DNA from 3 places in the Paenibacillus sp. JT22N1 genome. Region 3 is predicted to be linked to each of the others. Evidence: riboswitches for the same ligand, from Rfam matches in the RefSeq annotation. Region 3 holds a riboswitch; each other region holds the start of a gene.
The links. Region 3 has a riboswitch for cyclic di-AMP ahead of AC58UU_RS29255 (APC family permease). Riboswitches for the same ligand answer to the same signal wherever they lie in the genome.

Region 1 (5,365 bases), on a different contig from region 3:
CGTTTGGTTAGATGCAACGTACGTTCCCCCTTAACCTATTGTATTGGGCTTACATTCAAATCATAAAGGAATATATCGGCGGGTGAAATAACACTTTGTTAACACAGCATGTTTTTTTATTAACATCCGGCCTCCTCATACCTATCGCCTTTACAAAACATTATCAGGTGTTAAGAAAATGGTATATAGCTGTCTGTGAGCCTATGCTACACTGTTAACAAATCACAATAAGTCCTTAAAGAGGTGAATGAATGAACACGTCTACACACCCCGAGGGTTCGTTCCAAACGGGCACCCAAACGTCACCACTCCGCCGATTTCGCAAAACCTGGCCCTTTCATCTGATGTTGCTCCCTGCTGTAATCCTTGCCTTGTTGTTTCATTATTTGCCTATGTTCGGTGTAGTGATCGCCTTTCAGGAATATAAGCCATACCTTGGGATTACCGGATCCGAATGGGTAGGGTTCAAGCATTTTAAAGCGTTATTCGAACGAACAGACAGTCTGCAGGTGATCTGGAACACGCTGCTCATCGCTTCGCTGAAGATTGGATTCATGATTATCGTCCCTGTTGCGTTTGCTCTCCTACTCAACGAGATTCGCAAGATGGCATTCAAGCGAATCGTACAGACACTAGTGTATCTTCCCCATTTCTTATCATGGGTGATCTTGGGTGCGATCCTGGTCGATCTGTTATCTCCTGAAGGAGGGCTTGTCAATAGAGTGCTGCAGGATTGGTTTGGTCTCCCTCCCGTTTTCTTCCTGGGGGATGGAGAATGGTTCAGATTTACAGTCGTGACGAGCGAGGTGTGGAAGGAATTTGGCTTCAGCACAATTATTTATCTTGCTTCCTTATCGGGGATCAACCCAGAACTCTATGAGGCAGCGGAGGTTGATGGCGCTTCCCGCTGGGAGCAAACCGTTCATGTCACGCTTCCGGGGCTCGTCCCGATCATGACCGTCTGCGCAACCTTATCCTTAAGCAGCATCCTCAGTGCCGGCTTTGATCAAATTTATAACTTATATAATCCGCTCGTGTACGAGAAAGGGGATATCATCGATACGTATGTGTATCGGGTCGGTATACTTAGCCAGAAGTTAAGCTTTGCTACGGCGATCGGACTATTCAAATCCATTGTGAGCTGTATTCTGATTCTATCGGTCTATCGGCTTGCACTTAAGATGGCTAATTACCGAATCTTCTAAAGGGGGGCTTCGACTTGTACCATAAAACTCTGCCATACCGGATTTTCAACATTTGCAACTATGTGTTCTTGGCTGTCATCGCCTTCTTATGCATTCTTCCGCTCATTCATACGCTCGCGGTTTCCTTCAGTGGCCGTGGGCCGGCGAATGCCAACCTGGTAGGATTGATCCCGATCGACTTTACGCTGGATGCATATAAGAAGACACTAACCAACGAAAACTTTCTTCATTCGCTTTGGGTATCCGTGCAACGGACGGTGATCGGCACGCTCATTACGATGATCGTTACTTTTTTGACCGCCTACCCGCTCTCGAAGGACTCGACTGTGATGCGGAGTCGCACTTGGTATTCGTGGTTTTTTGTAGTGACCCTGCTCTTTGGCGGGGGGTTGGTTCCTACCTATATCGTCATCCAAAAGCTCGGGCTGATGAACTCCCTTTGGGCGCTTATACTTCCGGGAGCCATCGATGTTTGGCTGATCGTGCTGCTGCTCAACTTCTTCCGAAGCATCCCGAAAGCGCTTGAAGAAGCGGCGTTAATTGATGGTGCGGGGCAGTTTAAAATTTTGATGCTTGTCTACATTCCGCTATCCCTACCGTCTATCGCCACACTCTCGCTGTTCAAAATGGTCGGTCACTGGAATTCTTGGTTCGACGGGCTAATCTATTTGAATAACATTCAAGATTATCCGCTGGCCACCTTCCTTCAGACGATCTTGATTCAACTCGATTCGACGCAGCTGTCTTCACTTGGACGGGAAATGGAGAACATATCAAATAACACAGTGAAGGCTGCACAAATCTTCATCGGTGCTCTGCCGATTCTCATCGTGTATCCGTTCCTGCAGAAATATTTCGTTAAAGGCATGGTTGTGGGGTCTATCAAGGAGTAAATGGCAGGAGAGATAAGGATTATGTCACCTCTTATGATTCGTCGTTACCAATTGAACTATTGTTTCCCGTTAACGCAATGAGAGTCAGTTTTATGTTAAAATGGTCTCATTTAAAAAAGACTGCCAAACTTGGGAATGGTGAAAATATGACAAGAAACGAATTGAGCAAAATAATTGAACGGCGTGAAGAAGGGCGAGCCAAACAAGATCAAGCGATCTTAAGTGAGGTTCGCGAGCAGTTATTAGAATTGCTATCCGATTACCCGGATGATGCAGAAATCAACTACCAAACCGGGATAGTGCATGACAACTCCGGCCTTGGACGTGAGGCTATTCCACATTATGAGCGGGCTCTTAAGTTAGGCCTATCTGGTTCTGACCTAGAAAGATGCCTAATGGGTCTGGGGAGTACATACCGCTACTGGGGGTACTACCAAAAAGCAGTTGAGACGTTGCGCAGAGGCGTGAGAGAATTTCCAGAGAATCGGGCAATTCAAGTGTTTCTCGCCATGGCTCTGTACAATAGCCAAAACTACAAAGAAAGTGTTGAACTGTTGATCACCAATTTAATGGAAACTACCTCAGACGAAAAACTTCATTATTTTAAACGCGGGATATTGGCTTACAACGAAGACCTTGATGAAACTGCTGGAAAAACATAACATTATTGTATAGAGTGATAGACCACTTACTAATGCAATACTAAAAAGCAGCTTCTTCACAGAGGCTGCTTTTTAGTATTGTTTTTTGAAGGACTTCCATAACATACATTCAAAAAGTTGGTTATGACGGGCTTAATGTAGAAGGTAGAAGTAGCAACCAACCGAAAAATATATAGAAACCTTCAACGAAGCTCATATAATACTACTTCTGATGTACTCTCTGAGACAAGGATACGGACCACCAAAAATATGAGCCATAGTTACGATAAATTTGTGATGTTCCTCCCAAATTTTTGGGGAAATGCCGACGCGATTGGCTAGTAATTGTTGAACCGCTAATTCACTTTCCGAACTTAGTTGGTTTAGCAAGTCATTGTTTTGTCCGACCGTTTTGCTTATTTCCAATAAAGCCTGTGTTTCGACACCTGATGGCCGATACGCCAAATTCGAAAATTGAATGTCAAACTCCTCCAGCCGTCGCTTTAAGTGAAGAATCTCATCTTGACGCTGTACAGAAGTGTTTGATCTTTTCAATTGAAAAAGCTTCTTCACCTCTTTGGTAACTCTCTTAATAAACATGTCTAATTCCTCCTTTTTTCTCTTGAACGAAAAAAGGAAGCGAGGGAATATAGTCCTAAAATATAAAGGACCCTTTTAATATTTCTATCATTTTCTTTCTACGCTGACGAAGTTAGCTGACGGATTCGGGTTGAAAGTTAACCCTAACACTTAAAAAGTGTACTCACCCCAGAAAACTTGGTTCCCCCGCTTCTTTAATCTAAAGAATTAAGCGTAGTATGATTCATTCTTATTTTATCAATTTACCCCAATACATAATTAGAAACAATAGTAATATTTACTTATATTTTTTATGTCATCAGTCTTGTACCTAGTAACGGAGCATGGATGTCATGTTATTTTATTTCATACCAAATGAACACTTGATTAACACAACAAAGTAAGCTTACATGACATGTAAATTTTAATTGCTCAATTGCCAAGGATAAGGTAAAACTATACTATTAGACATTTTTAACATAACTGATTGTGAAGGTGGATGAGATTGTGATTGTTCAAGTGGACAATGAGGTAGTTGCAAGGGAATATGTACACGTCGTATACGAAACCGTAGTCAAACGTAATCCTTATGAGTATGAGTTCCATCAAGCTGTGAAGGAGATTTTAGAGTCGCTGATCCCGGTTCTCTCAAAGCATCCGAAGTATATGAAATCAGGTATTCTTGAGCGGATCGTGGAACCAGAGCGCTTAATCACTTTCCGCGTGCCATGGGTAGATGACCAAGGGATTACGCAAGTTAATCGTGGTTTTCGTGTTCAATTTAACAGTGCGATTGGGCCGTACAAGGGTGGATTGCGTTTTCATCCCTCCGTTAATGCGAGCATTATTAAATTTCTTGGATTTGAACAAACGTTCAAAAACTCCCTTACAGGCCAGCCCATCGGCGGCGGTAAAGGCGGCTCCGATTTCGATCCTAAAGGAAAGTCCGATAATGAAATCATGCGCTTTACCCAAAGTTTCATGACAGAGCTCTATAAATATATGGGTCAAGATACCGACGTTCCGGCAGGAGACATTGGCGTAGGTGCACGCGAAATTGGTTACATGTTCGGTCAGTACAAGAGAATTCGCGGTGCTTACGAGGCTGGTGTACTGACAGGAAAAGGGATCATCTATGGAGGCAGCTTGGGACGTACCGAAGCGACTGGGTATGGATGTGTTTACTTTGTGAATGAAATGCTGCAATCCAAGGGCCTTAGCTTCGAGGGCAGCACCGTAGTAGTTTCCGGCTCCGGCAACGTGGCCATATATTCCATGCAAAAGGCGATACAATTAGGCGCCAAGGTCGTTGCTTGCAGCGACTCCAATGGCTATATCTATGATAAAAAAGGGATCTGCCTAGACACGATTCGACGGTTGAAGGAAGTTGAGAGAAAGAGAATCAGCGAGTATGTAAAGGAGCATCCGACAGCAACCTATCATGAGGGTTGTCACGACATATGGTCCGTTCCATGCGAAATTGCGCTTCCTAGCGCAACACAGAACGAGATTAATGAGGATGCGGCGAAGATCCTTGTAAGCAACGGAGTAATAGCGGTGGGGGAAGGCGCGAATATGCCATCTACCTTGGAAGCGATTGATGTATTCCTGCAGGCAGGTGTGCTATTTGGACCGGCCAAGGCAGCGAATGCAGGCGGCGTTGCAGTATCAGCGCTAGAAATGTCTCAAAACAGCATGAGGTACTCATGGCAATTCCATGAGGTAGACGATAAGCTCCATGCGATTATGAAAAATATTTACAAAAGCGCTGTCCAAGCGGCAGAGGAATACGGGCATCCGGGCAACCTTGTTGTAGGCGCCAATATTGCAGGCTTTACAAAAGTGGCCGACGCCATGATTGCTCAAGGTATTGTTTAAGGAAAACAGCAATTATCTAGAAAATTCGATTATGACAAGCGTCTATGCTCCGGTTCATTTCATCGGAATAAAGACGTTTGTTTTTTTTCATTACGATAAGACGACATTCTTTATTTCTTTCAAAGTGCAGCCTCTGTTCGTGGAGTGGAAAGTGGTCGGACATTGGGGG
Region 2 (5,365 bases), on a different contig from region 3:
CCGCCTGCTTCCTTAATGACCGGAGCGGACTCCCCTGTAATAGCTGACTCATCAATGGAGGCCAAACCTTCAATAATTTCGCCATCTGAGGGGATGATCTCACCGATTTCAATGCGGACTAAGTCTCCCTTACGAAGAGAAGTCGAAGACACTTCCTTATAAGAGCCATCCTTTTGAACTAAACGAGCTTTCGTATCGGATTTCGTCTTCCGCAGGGAATCGGCCTGTGCCTTGCCTCGCCCTTCGGCCAAAGCTTCCGCGAAATTAGCGAAAAGCAAGGTGAAAAGCAAGATCAAAAACACCGCGATATTATATCCCCGCCCCACTTCTGTGGTACCAAAAAGATCAGGTGTGAGTGAAAGCAGAAGCGTGATGACCGTACCAATCTCAACCACAAACATAACCGGATTTTTGATCATCACCCAAGGATTTAATTTTTTAAACGAATCAACGATAGCTTGATTCATAATTTCTTTTGTCATTGTTTTTTTACGTTCTACTGCCATGGTAAATCCTCCCTCTCTATTACGTTTATCCGTTAACGCGCCGCCAAGTGTTCAGCAATCGGCCCCAATGCCAGCGCCGGGAAGAACGTTAGAGCACCAATAACTAAAATAATCATGATTAAAATCCCCATAAATAAGGGTGTATTTGTGCGCAATGTGCCTGTCGTAACAGGAACTACACGTTTAGTAGCAAGTGAACCGGCAATCGCCAACATTGCGATGATTGAAATGTAACGGCCAAACAGCATGACCATACCGATACCCAAGTTGTAGAAGTTCGTATTTGCAGTCAAACCGCCAAAGGCAGATCCGTTATTAGCCGCACCAGACGTGAAAGCATACAGCACTTCAGAAAGACCATGCATGCCCTGATTGGCTATAGAAGTAACGGATTCAGGCCGTATTAGTGCCCACGCCGTCGGCGCCAAAATAATGAGCGGATGGATCAGAATAGCGATTGCCGCTAACTTTACTTCTTTGCCCTCAATTTTTTTACCTAAAAACTCTGGCGTTCGCCCTACCATTAGTCCACAGATGAAAACCGATAAAATGAGGTAAAGCAACCCGTTTAACAAGCCTACCCCTTTACCCCCGAACACATTGTTCAACATCATTTCTGCAAATGGGGCGATGCTTCCGAGTGGAGTAAGCGACTCATGCATCGCGTTTACACTGCCTGTTGTTGCAGCTGTGGTTACGGCTGTAAATAGGGCAGTCTCAGACAACCCAAACCTTACTTCCTTGCCTTCCATGTTGCCATGTACGCCCATCGCATCAATCGCCGTTATACCGCGATACTCGGCATAGAATACCGTTGACAACATCACGATAAAAATGATCCCCATAGCAGCAAAGATCGTCCAGCCTTGCTTTTTGTTCTTAATCATTAATCCAAATGCGTAAACCAGTGATGTAGGCAGCAGCATCATACAAATAATATGGATCAAGTTGGACACCGGTGTTGGATTTTCAAAAGGATGCGCTGCATTCGTACCGAACCACCCGCCACCATTCGTACCGATATGCTTAATCGATTCCAGTGAAGCCACTAGTCCGCGAGTAATCGTTTGCTGGGCTCCTTCAATTGTTGTAGCCTGCACGGCTCCCAGCAATGTTTGCGGGATACCTTGAAAAACTAAAACTAAGGCAACAATGAAGCTAAGTGGTAGAAACACCCTTATAATCGCCCTAGTTATATCCACGTAGAAGTTACCGAGATTATCTTGTCGACCAATTAAACCGCGAATAAATGCAACCGCCACTGCAAATCCAGTTGCAGCTGATGTAAACATTGGGAATGTAATTGCCACCATTTGAGAGAAATAGGACAATGTATTTTCACCGCTGTATGCTTGCCAGTTCGTATTTGTAATAAAAGAAACAGCTGTATTAAAAGCTAAAGCCGGAGGCATATTACCGATGCTATCTGGATTTAGAGGCAGGTATTTTTGAAGTCGAAACACCGCATAAATCAAGAGCATCATGACCAAATTGAGTAATAATACGGCTCCTAAATACTTTTTCCAGCCCATCGCTTCCTCTTCTTTAACACCCATCAAACGATAGGATGCACGCTCAAAAGGACCAAAAACACGATCAAGGCGACTCTTTTCATTTCCAAACACTTTAACCAAATAACTACCCACAGGCTTCACCAAAAGCATAATAATCCCCAGTGTGATGACTACCTGTAACAATCCCATACCCATAGTAGGTTCTCCCCCTGCTTACATAAGTTCATATTCTACAATTAAAATTTCTCTGGCTTTACTAAAACAAAACCGAGATACACCATAATAGCAAATGCAATTAGTCCAATAACAATCATATGCTTGCCTCCTAAAAGGATTGGTCAAAACACTCGTTTCGGTACATGAGCTCACGCTTTTTCACAAAATTTTAAAAATCCCCAAAATCCTAAAAACGAAACTGCGATTAATAAGATAATCGTTACATCGTTGTACATAACACACCTCCTTGAAATCAGACAAAACCTCAATCATTTATTTATTTTTAAAAGATGGCAGCAAAAACTTTGCATCACCATTTTTAGAATAAATGACATAATCAGCGCCCAATCCTTTGTAAATCAACCGGGGATTCACGCTTTGCGTAATGACATAAATGGGTCTAGAGGTTAAGCCGCGGCATATCTGGATATACCTGCAGCATAAGGGCAAACTTTCTTCAAATAGAATGACGTTTCCAATCGGATAGTCGGGAATGATGGATATGCCAGGTTCCGACGTATTCACTTGGATAATTTGTTTCACGCCCTGCCCCTCAAGCTTGAGTTTCTCCATCTTGTTGTTGGTTAATGCAATAAAAGGTAAACCAACCAACTTTACCTGTTTCATAAAGTCCTCGCCTGCCTTGGTCGGCGCAGCTATCAGCAAACAATCACTTTGCATGACGATCACCGCCCCCTTTCCTGACATATTGTAACGCCGAACCGTATAAAAAGGGGGTAAAGAATGTATAGTATCCGTATAAAAAAAGCATAAAAATTTGATTAACTCAGAAAGAGATATACGCCCCAGAATGGTCAAATAAATAAGTGCGATCCCATAGGAAGCTAAGTTCTTTTTTGCTCGCAGATGAGTGCTTAAGCTTTTCAGATAGATCAATAAAACCGTTTCAATTAAATGTGTTCTAGCTTCTCCCCATGCCTCTTGTTTCTGATGAACATACTGCAAACCGTCCGTAAGGGTACGACCTTTGATTCGCTGAAAAACAGCAGCCCATTGAACGAAATCCCCCTTCATGTTGCCGCATGGAATCACGAATTCCCCTAAACCGTATTTTCCGAGATTTGTTGAAATCGTGAGTAAACCGCAATGACAATCAGTGCCATGTCCAGGCTGCAGCTTATCGGATAGTTCACAGTCAAATCGAAAACATTCTATACGGGTAATCTTACATTCCTTGGTACATTCATCTTCTTCTTTTAATAGTGTCAGGGGTTCTGGATACATAACAGATTCACTCTCCTCAAATTTTTGAACAACAAAAAGAAGCCTAAGAGCAGAGAATCTCTACTCTCGGGCTTCTTGCAGCGTTAATAAACGGGCTGTGAAAGGCACGATAGAAAGCGGTTCTCTCCCATACGCTTACGAGGTTAGCTGTCGGATTCGGGCTTGGAAGTGCCCTACCTTGGCAAGCTGTGCTTGCTTTGGATTCACCCCGAGAAACCGTTATTTACATACATTCGGCTTCTGATTGGTTCCCCCGCTCCCCTTGCGGGGACTCAGCGTTTGAAACTTGTTGTGAAGTTGTTGAAAAGAATGCTACGCCTCTTAGCAATTATTGTAAAACGCTGTGGAGAGACGCTATTCCGTATTTCTGGGCATATCCGGCAAAAGAAAGCGCGTCCAATCGGACAACACGTTCATTATCGATAGAAATGCTTCGCTTTTCTATCGTTATTGTTATTTTGTAGTTAATGAACTATCCCACCTCTGCCGGAATCCGGCCGTAAACAGCCGCGCAGCCTGCTTGCGTTTTTATTCTATTTTTATACGCTGCTCTTGATTCTTTACCCCCTTTTTATACGGTTCAACGTTACAATTAGGCCATATTCGTACACGGCCACTTAGATCCTAATTTCGAAAAGGAGAAGATTTATGTCTACATCTGCCCGTTATTATTTAGGGATAGCCCCCCATTTGTTAAATCCAATCCTTCTAGATTATCAGTGGTTTGGTGTCATATGGCTAGAAGAAAATAATCAACCTATTATCCTTGGTTATTGGTTTTGCAAAGAAAAATCGGGAATCACACAACAAGCCATCCAGGCAGGATTTTCAAAATGGACCGAAATATCCAATCTTCCTATCATTCTGACTATGTATCAATCCTTAAGAATCAAACAAAAAAAGCAGGATTGGGAGAATCGAACTCGATTATCCATCCGTACGATTTTCAAATCACCTTGGAATGAAGTTTCCTCAGGGTTGTATATTTTAAAATCTCGGGACAAATACCCTCTGCATGTTTCAGCCGTGCACAAGAAAAAGTTCTTTATTTGGTTGGAGCATTCAGCCGTATGTGAAACAGAGGAAGAGCTTCATGCGTTCATTAATCAGGTGAATGAAGAGCATCAGGTCGAGCTTACGTATAAAAAAAGCAGCCTTACTGTGAAGTAAGGCCACCCTATTTATTTTTTCAAATGGTACGGCACTGTTGTTACAATAAGGTTCCTTCTATAAAGCAGAAAAGCTCGGATAAGTAAGCTAGATTGGTTATGGAGAATATTTTGCCAACTTTTCTTAGGAATAAACTGCGGGATTAGGACCGTTACCCGAAAATTCGATTCAGCTGCCTTATGCTCGACCGTATCAATAAATTTCGTCAGTGGTTGAACAATGCTCCGATACTGGGAATGTAACGTCACCAGCCTTATATCGGGTTGCCACTTGTTCCATTTCTCCTCAAATTGTTTCTCAGCGTCTCTTTCGAAAGCCACATATACGGCGATGATCTGATCTGGCGAAAGCGATTTGGCATAATTCAAGGAGTTCTCTACCACATGCGTAATGCCTGCAACAGGCACAATCATCACATTTCCTTCTATAGGAATCGCTGGTTCGCAAGTTGTTATTCGTAATTGTTCGCCAACGGCCTCGTAGTGTTTCTTGATTTGATGAAAAATAAAAACAATGAGGGGCAAAAAGATGAGCACGGACCATACCTGCCCAAACTTGGTAATAAAGAAAATCATCATGACCGTGAAGCTCATGAATGCTCCAACTAAATTTATCGTTAATTTAACAATCCAGCCTTTCGGTTTCTCACGGATCCATTTCACCAGCATCCCCGTCTGAGCTAAGGTAAATGGAATGAACACTCCGACAGCATAC
Region 3 (5,365 bases):
GCGACTTCAAATGTCGCGATAGAGGCCATATAGATGGACAGCCAAATGATTCCACCAATCGTACCAAGAACACCAAAAATAGCACTAAGCACGATCAAAACATATTTTGATATTCGAATAAACAGGGCATTTTGTACCCCGTTCAATGTAAAATTCGCCAAAGCGGAAGCTGCCAAAACAATAATGAATAGATTACTTACCAATTTTGCGCTTACAACGGCTTGCCCGAGAATAATTCCACCTACTGTTGTTATCGAGGGACCTATACTTTTGGGAAGACGAATACTCGCTTCAATGAGCATCTCTAGAACAATTAACATAAAAATGACTTCCAAAAAGGCCGGATAGGGTACCCCTTCACGGCTCTGGGCAACTGACAAGGCTAACTGGATTCTCAATACCTCTGGATTCACAGAGACCAAAGATACATATAGAGCAGGTAAGACTAAAGCGATAAACATGCCGATAAACCGAAGCATCCGAATGGTAATCATTGTAATCTTGGGGAAGTTGCGATCGGAGTTCAAGCACCAGAGATCTGTAATAATAACTGGCATAACAAAAGCGTACGGAAGTCCTTCGATAAACAGGATAACACGGCCATTTTTCAAATGGTCTGCTGCTTCTGCCGGCCGCTCAGAAGTTAGACAAGGGGAAATAAGGCTGAAATTCCCTTCTCCCAATACCTTGATGATTTCTTGCAAATGTTTAAATTCCTTTGCTTTATTTGCCTCGAGCTTCTTCATTAAGGAAGAAAGCAGTTTACGATTAACAGAGTCGGATAAATAAGCTAACGTGGTTCTTTTGGGCTGTTTTGTCCCCATCATCATGGTATTCATGGTTAGTGTAGGGGATCTTAGCTCATCGCGGATCAGCGCCATATTGGTGTCCAAATCCTCGTTAAATGCTCCAAAGGAAGACTCAATCGCATTTTCATTTTGTGGAACATTTAGCGTTCTCCTAATCGTTGACGGAACGGGCTCGATAACAAAATTTCTTATTGGGTTATCGAGTAAATAAATAACTAAATTACCTTTCATTAAGCTGCTCATCTGCATGTCGTAAGAAGCGTTTAATTGGCCATTCAATAGGCTTATTTGCTGAAGCCAATCACTGATTGGACTGGACTCCATCCAAGATAATAATTGATTCGTTTGTGCAAGGTTAACAAATGGGCGAAAATAACAAAATACAACTTCCTGACCCAAAAGTTGTTTTCGTTCCATCACAAAATCGCTATTTGATTCGAATTGAAGTTTAAGTCTGGCCATATCCGTTGTTTCTGTCAGATTCATGTTATATCACCTGAGAGTAGGTTTCCTTGGAAAACGGAAATTTATTCCTTGTACCAAGACTAGGAAAAGGGACTGCTGTGGTAGTTACGATTTACATTGATGTTTTCCAAATTATGGATTATACTTGGGTGGGTTAGTACCAGGTACTAATTATGGAGTCATCCCTAAGTGACCAGTTCGCCCAAGGTATTGTCGTTGAAGAGCTTTAAAAATCCAAAATGAAAGAAGATGTAAATTTGGAGATTACCTCTCGCCGTAAGAAGCTTCTGGCTGTTTATGCTATCGTTATCATCATTTTTTGCTTTCTTGCCGTTCCTGTTGATTATTACCTATTATCGAATAGCCCGTTTCCTTTTCCTGAAAAACAAGGTTATCAATCGATCTGGGTATCCAGGTTGGATGTTTCCTTTCAACCATCACAGGGTGTGTATTCGAGTATAAGTTATAATGTGAAAATAAATGCGGTAAAGGCATGGCTTCAGATTTTTGGCATAACCGTTTTATTTAGCGTTGCTTATGTGATTCTTGGTTCAGACAAAAAGGATGATTCAAATAAATTGGAGAATTAGAGAGGCAAGTTGTACTGTGTACAACAATTGCATCAACCTGTATAAACACTTTCAACCAAGGACGGCGTAAGCCGTCTATTTTGTTGTCCATTTGAGAATGACTAGCTTGTTCTCAGCTGATGGGTCCATTACACAGATCCTCGTTTGCATAGGAGTTATCATCAAAATCCAATAATTTCCTTTACTTTGCTTCATTAATTACTCAACTCATTAAGAAATGTTTAAAAAACCACGATGGAATAAGAGAATGGAAGCAAATCAATGAATCGTATGATTGTAAGCGAATTATTGAGTGAATGTAGAGGTTGGAGTTATATTTTTAAGTTTTTTCAATCCTTTACTATGCCGCAAGAAGAGAGTAGTATTCAACTCGTACGTTACAGTTGAATATTTCGCTTAATTTTCTTATTAGAAAAGCGGGGGAACCACAAGTTTCATGGGGTGAGTAAAGGTGCTTACGTTTGGCACCATTTAGGGCAGATTCTCGCGGCCCGAACCCGACAGCTAACCTCGTAAGCGACCGTGGGAAGGAGAACATGTGTATAAACACAAGGTCTATCCTTGTGTTTTTTTGCGTCCTAAAACGCAAGTTTACGTCAGATATTAGGTTTAATTGGAGGAACTATCACGAATGACAAGCGACTCATTGAAAAAAATTATGTTTGGAAAACCGCTTAAATCTAGCGAAATGGAATCGGAAAAATTGCCGGTTTGGAAGGGGCTGCCGATCCTATCCTCGGATGCCTTATCATCGGTTTCCTATGGGACTGAGCAGATTCTTTTGGAACTCGCGACCGTTGGGATTGCCGCTTTTGCGTTCTCTTTGCCCATTGCGATATCCATTATTGCTCTGATTATGCTGCTAGTTTTGAGCTATAGACAAGTGATTGAGGCCTACCCGCAAGGTGGCGGAGCCTATATGGTTTCCAAAGAAAATCTAGGTATGGTGTGGGGAAGGCTGACTGGGGTTTCGCTGCTTATTGACTATACACTTACCGTTGCTGTTTCGATCTCTGCCGGCGTGCAAGCGATTACGTCAGCTTTTCCATCGGCGGTGCCGTATATTGTTCCGATTACTTTAGTTCTCGTGTGGATCATGGTTTGGCTTAATTTGCGAGGAACTTCGGAATCAGGTACGATTTTCGCTATTCCAACGTACTTTTTTATTCTTTGTATTTTACTGCTAGTGGGCAAAGGCACATACGATATGCTGACGGGATCTATTAATACGCATCCCATAGCGTTTGCTCCGAGTTCAATGACGAGTTCATTAACGTTATTCGTCCTTTTAAAAGCATTTTCCTCCGGGTGTTCAGCTGTGACAGGGATCGAGGCCATCTCCGATGCCGTGCCGCATTTCCGCTCACCATCTGTGAAAAACGCGAAGCGTACGTTAGTATCCTTAGGGACACTTTTGGCTATCGTGTTTGGAGGCGTAACGCTGTTGGCTTTGGGTTACGGAATTGTACCTGATCCTAATGGTCATACATCCGTATTATCGATGGTGACAGAGCAGGCATTTGGTCGTGGGACGATGTATTACGCAACTCAAATTGGTACCATGCTCATTCTGGTTTTGGCTGCTAATACTAGCTTCAACGGGTTTCCAATCTTAGCATCCATCATGGCACAGGATAAAAACTTCCCGCGTATGTTCTCATTCCGAGGAGACCGACTTTCGTTTCACTATGGTATTATCACACTTGGTGTGCTTGCCAGTATTCTTTTGATTGGATTCAAAGGTAAGACCGATGCACTCATTCCTCTATATGCGATAGGCGTGTTTTTATCTTTTACACTTGCGCAAGGCGGCTTGGTTCGTAAATGGTTGAGAGAGCGAGTAAAAGGTTGGATCGGAAAGCTGCTCATCAATGGTTTAGGCGGGATCGTTTCTCTTGCTGTTTTACTCATATTTTCTATAACTAAATTTACCGAAGGTGCATGGATTGTTATTATTATAACCCCGTTGCTGCTTTGGTTAATTACGAAAATTAGTCATCACTACGATGATGTAGCGAAACAATTACGTATTGATATAACGATTGATCGGGTTTGCACGAAGGAGCCTTTGATTATTGTCCCTGTGGCGGGTATTCATCGGGTTGTGGCACAGTCCTTGAACTATGCGAAATCGTTGTCGCCAAACGTTATTGCTTTCTACGTATCGTTCTCAGATGAAGATGAAGAATTGATGCAGGAGAAGTGGGAGAAGTGGGATCCGGGCGTTCGATTGGTTATTTTTAAATCACGTTATCGGACGATACTGAAGCCGCTGGCTGAATTTATTGAGAGAATTGACGCGCATGTTTCGGAAAAACAAAACATTATGGTCATTTTACCGCAATTTATGCCGAAAAAATGGTGGCATCGACTGCTCCATAACCAGTCTGCTGCACGTATTCGTTCGAAGCTGCAAGCAGATAAAGATATCGTTGTGGCGACGGTACCGTATCATTTGCACGAGTAGAAGTGTACAATAATAGGGAGAAACTGAACAGAGGTGAACCCGTTATGGCTAAGAAAAAATGGTCGTCTACTCCTGCTGTTACCAGCGTGCAAGATAAACCTGCAACACTTAAGGATTTACTGCGCCCGGAAATACTTGAGGGACTCAAAGCGCAGGCTGATGCCATGAAAGCAGAGGAACAAGCGAAGAAAGATGCAGAGAGAGCGAAGGCGGAAGCTGCTCGCAAAGCAGAAGAAAAACGGTTAGAGAATGATTTTGGACATCTGCTGTCTAAAAGCAGTCTGGATTGGCGTAAGCACAAATGAGGGAGCGCACAGTGTGCCTCCTTTTCTTTCTTCTCGTAATGGTAGCGTTGTCATCCTGCGAAATTAGCAATAGAGAGGCAGCTCAAGGGACTGCTGTAGGAAGTGGTACACCGGCAGTGGCAACAATACCACCACCAATTGCAACATCAATAGAAACACCGACCTCAACACCAACAGCACTGGATACATCTTCGATTCCATCGGCGGCTCCAAGTGACCCAAGTTCATCGCCTAGTCCGAATTTTTCGTCTTTAGAAAAGACCTTGATCGAGCGTTACGGAAACGCTAAACCAAAGAAATGGGGCGAAAATGTTCCAGGTGTTCGGACACATCTTACTACGAAGGATCAAGTGATTGCGCTGACTTTTGACGCATGCGGTGGGAAGGAGGGCAGTGGGTACGATGAGAAGCTGATCGACTATTTGATCAAGGAGAACATCCCGGCTACCTTATTTATCAATGCGAGATGGATAACGGCCAATAAGGACATATTTGCCAAATTAGCCGCAAACCCGCTGTTTGAGATTGAAAATCATGGGACCGAGCATCGGCCCTTGTCCGTAAATGGCAAGTTGGCGTATGGCATCACGGGAACCAAGAATGTGAGCGATGTTATTCATGAAGTGAAAGACAATGCTGACCAGATCGAGAAGCTGACTGGACGGCGTCCTTTATTTTTTCGTTCGGGCACAGTCTATTATGATGATATTGCAGCAGGAGTTGTTCATG

Region 1: it holds a riboswitch for cyclic di-AMP, as region 3 does, so the genes downstream of both, AC58UU_RS23110 (hypothetical protein) here and AC58UU_RS29255 (APC family permease) in region 3, are expected to answer to the same signal.
Region 2: it holds a riboswitch for cyclic di-AMP, as region 3 does, so the genes downstream of both, AC58UU_RS12350 (hypothetical protein) here and AC58UU_RS29255 (APC family permease) in region 3, are expected to answer to the same signal.

The regions. Positions count from the first base shown of each region.
Region 1 covers NZ_JCAUAW010000012.1:143,298-148,662, forward strand. Annotated here, with positions in the region: gene AC58UU_RS23090 (extracellular solute-binding protein) at 1-17, opposite strand, end outside; gene AC58UU_RS23095 (ABC transporter permease) at 252-1,205, shown strand; gene AC58UU_RS23100 (carbohydrate ABC transporter permease) at 1,220-2,098, shown strand; gene AC58UU_RS23105 (tetratricopeptide repeat protein) at 2,191-2,760, shown strand; gene AC58UU_RS23110 (hypothetical protein) at 2,953-3,339, opposite strand; cyclic di-AMP (ydaO/yuaA leader) riboswitch at 3,427-3,563, opposite strand; gene gdhA (NADP-specific glutamate dehydrogenase) at 3,826-5,196, shown strand; gene AC58UU_RS23120 (hypothetical protein) at 5,189-5,365, shown strand, end outside.
Region 2 covers NZ_JCAUAW010000005.1:267,755-273,119, reverse strand. Annotated here, with positions in the region: gene kdpB (potassium-transporting ATPase subunit KdpB) at 1-506, opposite strand, end outside; gene kdpA (potassium-transporting ATPase subunit KdpA) at 539-2,209, opposite strand; gene AC58UU_RS12355 (potassium-transporting ATPase subunit F) at 2,257-2,334, opposite strand; gene AC58UU_RS12350 (hypothetical protein) at 2,510-3,481, opposite strand; cyclic di-AMP (ydaO/yuaA leader) riboswitch at 3,599-3,769, opposite strand; gene AC58UU_RS12345 (hypothetical protein) at 4,130-4,651, shown strand; gene AC58UU_RS12340 (APC family permease) at 4,663-5,365, opposite strand, start outside.
Region 3 covers NZ_JCAUAW010000018.1:26,732-32,096, forward strand. Annotated here, with positions in the region: gene AC58UU_RS29245 (spore germination protein) at 1-1,295, opposite strand, end outside; gene AC58UU_RS29250 (hypothetical protein) at 1,514-1,864, shown strand; cyclic di-AMP (ydaO/yuaA leader) riboswitch at 2,248-2,398, shown strand; gene AC58UU_RS29255 (APC family permease) at 2,496-4,331, shown strand; gene AC58UU_RS29260 (YqkE family protein) at 4,376-4,636, shown strand; gene AC58UU_RS29265 (polysaccharide deacetylase family protein) at 4,675-5,365, shown strand, end outside.